Regions from separate parts of the Streptomyces sp. NPDC001530 genome, predicted to be linked through region 1. Evidence: riboswitches for the same ligand, from Rfam matches in the RefSeq annotation. Region 1 holds a riboswitch; the other holds the start of a gene.
The links. A riboswitch is a leader RNA that binds a small molecule or an ion and turns the genes downstream of it on or off. The one in region 1 is predicted to bind cyclic di-AMP.
Positions count from the first base shown of each region.

Region 2: linked by a shared signal. The riboswitch ahead of ACFY0T_RS10855 (transglycosylase SLT domain-containing protein) and the one ahead of ACFY0T_RS12265 (NlpC/P60 family protein) in region 1 are both predicted to bind cyclic di-AMP.

Region 1 covers NZ_JBIAVS010000005.1:349,374-353,864, reverse strand. The annotation lists gene pcrA (DNA helicase PcrA) at 1-745, opposite strand, end outside; cyclic di-AMP (ydaO/yuaA leader) riboswitch at 1,237-1,409, shown strand; gene ACFY0T_RS12265 (NlpC/P60 family protein) at 1,417-2,616, shown strand; gene ACFY0T_RS12260 (tellurite resistance/C4-dicarboxylate transporter family protein) at 2,879-3,886, shown strand; gene ACFY0T_RS12255 (hypothetical protein) at 3,893-4,246, opposite strand.
Region 2 covers NZ_JBIAVS010000005.1:77,329-81,819, forward strand. The annotation lists gene ACFY0T_RS10845 (Cof-type HAD-IIB family hydrolase) at 1-95, shown strand, start outside; gene ACFY0T_RS10850 (GNAT family N-acetyltransferase) at 143-580, shown strand; gene ACFY0T_RS10855 (transglycosylase SLT domain-containing protein) at 729-1,460, opposite strand; cyclic di-AMP (ydaO/yuaA leader) riboswitch at 1,464-1,620, opposite strand; gene ACFY0T_RS10860 (hypothetical protein) at 1,892-2,191, opposite strand; gene ACFY0T_RS10865 (CocE/NonD family hydrolase) at 2,267-4,264, opposite strand; gene ACFY0T_RS10870 (hypothetical protein) at 4,284-4,491, opposite strand, start outside.

The DNA of each region.
Region 1 (4,491 bases):
TGGCCTCGCGCAGCCTCGACTGGTACAGGGCATACGCCTGGGCGAGGGTCTTCTCGAAGCCGTCGGAGGCCTGGTTCGCGAAGTCCTCCTCGTCGATCAGCTCGTTCTTCAGGTTCGAGATCTTGGCGCTGAACGACTTGGGCGGGAAGCGCTTGGGGTCGAGGTCCAGGTCGCGGCAGACCAGGGCCATCAGGCGCTTGCTGTCGGCGGCGTCGTAGATCGAGAAGGACGACGTGAAGCCGAGCTTCTTGGACTCGCGGCGCAGGATGCGGACGCACGCGCTGTGGAAGGTCATCACCCACATCGCGCCCGCGCGCGGGCCGACGAGGTGCTCGACGCGCTCCTTCATCTCGCCCGCGGCCTTGTTCGTGAAGGTGATCGCGAGGATCTGGCCGGGGTGGACATTCCGCTCGGCCAGCAGATACGCGATGCGGTGCGTGAGCACACGGGTCTTGCCGGAGCCGGCGCCGGCCACGATGAGCAGGGGGGCGCCGGAGTGCACCACGGCCGCGCGCTGGTTCTCGTTCAGCCCGTCCAGCAGCGCCGCCGGGTCCACGGCAGGGCGGTGCGCGCCGTCGCGGTAGTACGCGTCCCGGTCCGGCGGCACGTCGAACTTCCCGCCGAACAGATCGTCCGGAACGGGCTCCGGCACGTGATCGTCCTCGGGCGGCGGCGGGGGCTCTTCCTCGTGGGCCCCGGAGGGCTTGAGGTCCGCCAGGAAGCTGTCATCAAAGAGGCTGCTCATCGCTCTCCGAGTCTAGGCCGCCCCACTGACAGCCCGCCGCCACCCCGGAAACTCCGCACCTTTATGGGGACCAATATGGGTCCTCGGGTCCTCGGGTCCTCGGATGCCGATGATCTTCCAGAGCCGGCCGCCCCGGCACCTCCTCACCCTCCAGGACCGTTCCGTCACGGTCGGCGATCAGCCAGGCCGAGGCATGGACCTGCATGGACCTACATGGGCCTGCGTAGGCCTTCCCGTCGTACGTCGTGAACGGCCGGCCTTGCCCTTGGGCGAGAGGGCCACCAGGTCGTTGCCCACCCAGAACCGGGCGGACGTCACCACTCCGGACAACTCGTCACAGACCCCTCCGCATTGACCGTGCATAGGGAGGTCCATGAATAAGGTCACGAAAATGTATCGGGCATATCGCACATCAACCTTCACAGGGGCCACACGAGTTGGCTAGCGTGCGCACAGGCCGCTCGACACCCACCGGCGAACGTCGCCGGGCCGTGCGGCCTCCGCCGAGTCCGGTACGCCCTCGCAGCAGCCGGAGCCGGGGACCCACCGACCTTGGGGTGAATCGGTCCAACTGCCTTGTGGGGCAAGGACCGTAGGGCAATCCTTCCGGAACCACCCGCCCGAACCCGACAGCTAACTCGGTAGGCGGATGACGGAAGGAGTCGCCTCTCTTGGCGTCGCATCGCAAATGGCGTCCTACGGGTACGCGGATAGCAGGCATACGGACCCCCGCGCTCGCGACGGCGGCGCTCACCTCCGTGGCCCTGCTCTCCCAGACGGCGAACGCCGCGCCCTCGGCCGAACCCAAGCCGAGCCTCGAAGAAGTCGAGAAGAAGGTCAACGACCTTTACCACCAGGCCGAGACGGCCACCGAGAAGTACAACGCCGCCAAGGAGAAGACCTCCAAGCAGCGCAAGAGCGTCGACACGCTCCTCGACGACGTCGCCCAGCGCACCGAGAAGCTCAACACCGCGCGCGAGGAACTCGGATCGTTCGCGGCGGCGCAGTACCGCACCGGGGCCGCCGCCCCCAACACCGCGACCCTGCTGCTCGCCGACGACCCGCAGGACTACTTCGACCAGACGCAGCTGATGAGCCGTCTGACCACCCGCCAGAAGGCGGCCGTCGACGACTACATCACCGAGCAGGCCGCCACCACGAAGAAGCGCGCGGAGGCCGCCAAGAGCCTGCAGACGCTCACCACGTCGCAGAACGCGCTGAAGACGTCCAAGGCCGACGTCCAGCACAAGCTCTCCGAGGCCCGCGAACTGCTCTCGAAGCTGACCGCCGAGGAGAAGGCGCGGCTCGCGGCGATCGAGAAGAAGAAGCAGGAGGAAGCCGCGCGCAAGGCGGCGGAGCTGGCGGAGCAGCAGGCCGCCGCCGAGGCCGCGAAGAAGGCGGCGGAGCAGGAGTCGTCGTCGAGCACCACGAGCGGCTCGTCGGACACCACGAGCGGCTCGTCGGGCACCACGACCGGTTCGTCGGGCTCGACCACCACCGACTCCTCGTACGCAACGAAGGCGGCGAAGTCCATCGCGTTCGCCCGTGCGCAGATCGGCAAGCCGTACGTCTGGGGCGCGACCGGCCCGGACTCGTACGACTGCTCGGGCCTGACCCAGGCCGCCTGGAAGGCCGCCGGCGTCACCCTCCCGCGCACCACCTGGGACCAGGTGAACGCGGGCACGACGGTCTCCCTCGCCAACGCCCAGCCCGGTGACCTGATCTTCTTCTACGACGACATCAGCCACGTCGGCCTCTACATCGGCAACGGCATGATGATCCACGCGCCGAAGCCGGGGGCGTACGTCCGCGAGGAGTCGATCTACTACGCGGGCGAGTCGATCATCCACAGCGTGGTGCGACCGGCGTAGGCCATTCCGCGAGCAACGCTTTGTGCGGGGCACGCGCGCGTGGGGCATGTCGCGCTCCACGCGCGCGTGTCCCGCGTTTTCGTGCCCCACGCGCGCGTGCATTCTGGCTGCGGGCTCGACGCACGCGTGCATTCCCTCTTCGTGCTCGACGCGCGCGTGCCACCGCGATTTCGTGCCCCACGCGCGCGTGCCACCGCGTTTTCACGCGTCCCGCGCGCGTGCCCCGCGGGCAACTTGTCCGGAGATCCCTAGCATCAGGCGCATGCCAGCGATCTCCCAGCTCCGCGCCTGGTGGGCGCATCGGCCGCCCGCCGCCGGTGCCGCCGTCATGGCCACCGGCATCGTCTCGGTCGGGCTGCATCTGACCGGCTACGAGACCCTGTCCCGTATCGCGCTGGCCCTGGGGTCGGTCGCCTGGCTCGCGCTCGCAGCGGACTTCGTCGTACGGCTGATGCGGGAGCGGACGCGGTGGGTGGAGGAGGCGTGCTCGCCCCCGGGGCTCACCGCGGTCGCGGCGACCACGGTGCTCGGGACGCGGCTGTCGGCCCTGGGGTGGCAGGAGCCGGCCGAGGCCCTGCTCGCGCTGTCGGCGATGCTGTGGCCGGTGCTGCTCTTCGTCGTCGTGCGGCACTGGAAGCGTCGTATGCCGGGAGGGGTGTTCCTGGTGTGCGTGGCCACGCAAGGGCTCGCGGTGCTGGGCGCCACGCTCGCCGCGGCGGTGGGCCCGGAGTGGCTCGCGCATGGCGCGCTGGTGCTGTTCTGGCTGGGGATCGTGCTCTACGGGGTGGCGTTCGCGCACTTCGACGTCCGGGAGGTGGCCCGGGGTGCCGGGGACCAGTGGATCGCGGGCGGCGCCCTCGCCCTCTCGGCGCTGGCCGGGGCCAAGCTCATCGACGCGCACCACGTGAACCCGTACCTGTGGAACGACGACGACAGCGACGTCCTGCGCTCCGTGACCGTCGCGCTGCTCGTGCTCGCCTTCGCCTGGTACGCCGTCCTCGCCGCCGCGGAGCTGGTGTGGCCGCGCCCGAGCTACGACGTACGGCGCTGGGCGACCGTCTTCCCGATGGGGATGACGGCGGTGGCGGCCCTGTCGGTCGCGACCGCCGTCGATGCCCCTTGGCTCAAGGGCCCCGGGGAGGTGCTGCTGTGGATCTCGGCGGCGGCGTGGCTGGCCGTCGCGGCCGGAGCCGTCCGCGCGATGAGCGCGGCCGCCTCGAACAGCCCGACCGACCCGGCCCGCGCGATCAGGTCCAGGGCGCCGCGATGAACGCGATCAGGTCCAGAGCACCGCGATGAAGATGTTCGCGGTGGTCAGCAGGCCGACGAGCCCGAAGAGGCCCTTGTCGACCTTCTCGTCGTCCCGTTTCACATAGACGAGCCCGAGGATCACGATCAGCAGCGCCAGCTTCACGCCGATCTTGATGTTGTTGACCGGGTTGTCGTCGGCCTGGTTGAGGCCGACCAGGACCACGCCCGTGACCAGCATGGTCAGCGCGCCGTGCAGCATCGCGGGGACGAAGCGGGCGGTGCCCTGGCCCATCGCCTTCATCTGCGTGAGGAAGCCGCCGAGGAGCGAGGCGATGCCGATGATGTGCAGGCCGACGAAGAGATGGATGAGTACGTCCATGAGGCCGGAGCCTAATCGGACGCCCAGGTCCCTCCAGTCACCGGTCCCCCTTGTCACCGGTCCACCCCTTGTAACCCATAGCACCGGAGCAACGCCGGTTGTCCCGGATTCGCCGCATCGGTCATCGCACTGCGTGAAGCCGGTGACGCCAGGCGAGGATCACGGTCACATACGGTCACTGGGCGATCCAGTGGCGCCAGTTCCGTACATGGCGTTACCAACCCCTCACTCCCAGGTTTAGCGTC
Region 2 (4,491 bases), 270 kb from region 1:
ACCCGGAACTGAAGGCGGTCGCCGACGAGGTGACCCTGTCGAACGAGGAGGACGGAGTCGCGGTGGTGCTGGAGCGGCTCTTTCGGGCCCGTTAGGCCCGGCGGCGCCGGAACCTCTCGGGGTGGCCGATACGCTCCGCGGCATGGACGTTCAGGTGGAGATCATCCGGGAAGCGAGTCAGGAACTCGTCGATGCCTTCGGCCGGTTGCTGCCGCAGTTGTCCTCGACCGCCGAACCCCTCGACCGCGCGGCGGTCGACCGGATGGTGTCCTGCGATGCGAACACGGTGCTGGTCGCCCGGGCGGCAGGCGAGATCGTCGGCACCTTGACCCTGGTGCTGCTTCCTGTGCCGTCCGGGCTGCGCGGTCGTATCGAAGACGTGGTCGTGGACACCGCGGCGCGTGGCCGGGGGGTCGCGGCGCTGTTGACGCGGGAGGCTCTGCGCTTGGCCCGGGAAGCGGGCGCCCGGACCGTCGATCTCACCTCTCGGCCGGATCGCCAGGCGGCGAACCGGCTGTACGAACGCCTTGGGTTCCAGGCCCGGCAGTCGACCGTCTACCGGTACCTGGTGGAGGGGTAGTCGGACGGCTGGGCATCCGACCGGCCCAAAGGACAGCCGACCAAGCCGATAGACAGCCGACTAGCCCGAAGGCCCGATAGACAGCCGGCCGACCTGATGGCCAGCCGACCGGCTGGATGGACAGCCGGCCGGCCGGACCGACGGCCGGTCAGTACGCCCCGTTCACATTGTCGATCGAGCCGTACTTCGCCGCCGCGTAGTTGCAGGCTGCGGTGATGTTGGCGACCGGGTCGTACGGGTCCATCGCGGTGCCGGGGACGTGGTAGGCCTTGAAGGTCGGGTCGATGACCTGGAGGAGACCCTTGGACGGGATGCCGGCGGCGGCGTTGGAGTCCCAGTTGTTGATGGCCCTGGGGTTGCCCGAGGACTCGCGCATGACGTTGCGGTAGATGCCGTTGTAGGTGCCCGGAATGCCCGCCTTGGCCATGATGTCCAGGGAGTGCTTGATCCAGCCGTCGAGGTTGTTGGTGTACGTCTTGGCGGAGGCGGGGGTGACCGTGCTCGCCTTGGACGCCGTGCTCGACTTGATGGTCTTCGTGCCCACCGTCAGCGTCAGGCCCGGGCTGAGCACGGCCGGGTTCGCGCCGATCACCGCGCGGTTGGCCTCGTACAGCTTCTTCCAGCCGCCGCTCGTCGGGTTCTTCTGCGCGATCTTGGAAAGGGTGTCGCCCGCGACCACCTTGTAGGTGAGGAGCTGGACGTCGAGAGTCGTGGCCGCGGCGGCCTTCGTGACCTGCGCCACCTGTGTCGGCTGGGCGGCGTGTGCGCTGGTCGCGCTCACGAGGGGAAGTGCGAGCGCGACTCCGCTCGTGCCCGCCGCGATCAGACCGCGGGTGAGGGCGTTGGGCTTGGGACGGCGGTGCGTGCCTCGTCCGGGCATGGCGACATTCCTCTCCGGCGCCTGCGAGGTGAGCTGTCGGGTTCGGGCTGGAGGTGCCCGGCCGCGCTGTGGGCGCGGCTTCACCCCGAGCCGCTCCGGTGTCCGGAACGGCGGCTTACCTGGGTCCCCCGCTCCTGCCGTGCGTGGGTGGGTGGGGTTTCCGGGCGGCGGCAGGATTCGGCGATCCGCCCGGATCGGGGCGAACGTATGCGAGAGCACATGTCGGGAACAAGCCCCGAATTCATGGCTCAGTCCGCTTTAACCTTGGAAAAGGAGAGGATGAATTGCCCGATTGTACCGGAATGTGATCCTCAACTTGCCTTCCGCGAAGGGGGAATCGAAGAAGTGGGGTGGAATGTCGGGATCACTCGGGCGTGACCCAACTCACTCGCCCGAGGCCCATCAAAGCGGCAATGCGGTCAACTCGGGCATTACGGTTCGAGTGTCCAGGCGGGGGAGTGCCTGGGGGGAGCCGGGCGCACCTCCCACACGGAGAGGTCCGTGTCGCGGTCGTCGTCGGGGAGGCGGCCCGCGTTGGGCTTGAAGTAGAGGCCGTAGCCCCAGTATTCGGGGAGTTCGTGGCACATCAGGTCGGGATACGGCTCGAACTTCCGCCCCCTGTATGCCCTGTTGATCCTCGCCACGGCCTCCGCGCGTGAGATCCCGAAGCGCGTGACCATCTCGTGGGCCATCTCGCGGAAGTAAGCGAGCATGCCCTCGTCGAGGTCCATCAGGAATTCCCCGGTCCGTGGCTCCCTGTCACTCCGCGCCATGGCCTCAGAATCCCCTACGACGCCTCCGCGTCTCTAGCCCGCCGTTCGGGGGATTCTCTTCTCCCATGTCCGGTGGAAGACCACCTCGCCGCCGTCCTTGCAGATCACCTCGTTGGAGGTGATGAAGTGCGAGGCGTCGCAGGTGATTTCGGAGGTCGTCGAGACGCGCGCGTCCCAGGCCAGGTCCGGGCGGTGCAGACGGACCGACCAGGTGGAACGGGCGCGGGCCGACAGCGGGTCCGAGTCGCTGATGGTGTACGTCTCCAGCGCGTCCTCGGTGAATTCGAGGCCGTCCGGGTAGAGGCGGGTGCCGCCGTAGCGGGGGGCGACCTCCAGGCGCCAGGTACCGGCGGCCACGTCGCGGACGACCAGGCGTTCCGGACGGGGTTCGTCCAGCGTCGCCGGGACGACCACGCCCAGGGGCTCGGACTCCTCCGGCTCCTCGAAGGCGACAGCGGGCGCCGACTCCCTTGCTCGTACGGGGAGTTCGAGGACGCTGCTCGTCGGGTCCAGGGTGAAGCCGGCCTCCGAGCCCGGCTGGGGCCAGATCCAGGGCCAGTACGCAGAGGAGAGGGAGAGACGGATGCGGTGGCCAGGCGGGAACGCGTAACCGATGCCGTTCAGGTCGAAAGCCACGTCCTCCGTAGTACCCGGTTTCCAGGGAACCGCCTGGTCACGACCGTGGCGCGCTGACAGGTTCAGCGCACCTCGGGTGATGAGCGTCGAGGCGCCGTCGGGCGCCACGTCGCAGAGGCGGGTGATCACCTGGCCCCGGGGGACCGAGGACGTCAGCCGCAGACGGACCCGCGGACGGCCCAACACCCAGGTCTCCTCCGGCACTTCGAACTCGAAGCAGGCCGATCGCGCGTCCTCCTCCCGCTGGTCCGGAGGCAGGTCCGGGTCGTTTCCGTAGGGGAGGAAGCGGCCCGCGTCCACCCCTGTGTGCTGGGGCGAGCGGACCAGCACCGGCGCGCCCTGGAGCGCGTACGAGACGGGGGTGACTGTGGGGGAGGGCCAGGCGTCATCCGCCACCCAGCGGCCCGGCAGTACGTCGTACACCGTCGCCGGAGGGTGTGCGTCCATCACGTACGAGCGCAGGAGCGGTTCCGACATGACCCCCGTGTCCGTGTCCCGGAGCCAGTGGTCCCACCAGCGCAGGGTCTCCTGGAGGAAGCCGATCGCCGGGCCGGGCGGCAGGCCCCGATCCGGGTACTGGTGAGACCAGGGGCCGATCAGGCCGCGTACGCGCTCGGGCGGCAGGTTCTCGACCAGCCGCAGCACCGTGTCGCGGTACGGGTCGTGCCAGCCGCCGACCGCCAGGACCGCTGCCCGGATGGTGCCGTAGTCCTCGCAGACGCTGCCGTGGCGCCAGTACGCGTCCCGGGTCTGGTGGGACAGCCAGGTGTGGACGAACGGGTCCACCGCCTGCAGGCGCCTCACCCACATGTCCCGCCACATCACCTGGCCCACGTGCACCGGATCCGGCGGGCGGGAGACGAAGGCGAGCATGGTGGCCGCCCAGGCGTGCATGTCGACGGCGAGGACGGAACCTCCCATGTAGTGCGTGTCGTTGTCGTAGCGATCGTCCGTCGAGCAGACCGTGACGATCGCCTTGAGCGGCTCGGGCGCGAGGGCCGCGATCTGGAGGGAGGTGAAGCCGCCCCAGGAGATGCCGAACATGCCGACCCTGCCGGTGCACCAGGGCTGGGCGGCGAGCCAGTCGATGACCTCCACCCCGTCGGCCGGCTCGACCTCCGAGTACGTGTCCGTCGGCATGCCCTCCGAGTTCCCGTGGCCGCGGACGTCCACGCGGACGGAGGCGTAGCCGTGGCCCGCGTACCAGGGGTGACGTTGCCAGTCGCGGGACGCCGTCCAGTCGGTCAGGCGGTACGGGAGGTATTCGAGCAGCGCCGGTACGGGTTCGTCGGTCAGCGGGCGCCAGACGCGGGCGTACAGACGGGTGCCGTCCAGGAGCGGGATCCAGAAGTCCTCGTGAGTGGTGTCGTACGGGAAGGACGTACGGATGTGCATGAGCGTCACCCCAGTGGCGTCAGCGGACCGGGTGCATCGTGCGGCGCAGCCGGAGGGCGGCGACGGCCGGCAGGCCCAGGCCGATCAGGCGGACGGCGCGGCGCGTCGCTTCCGGGGCGAGGGCGCATTCCGCCGCTTGTGTGCGCCCGGCCGGGTGACGGCGGCCGGTCACGTACGGGATCAGGCCGAAAATGCCGAGGAACGCGAAGCGCTCCCAGACCTCCCGG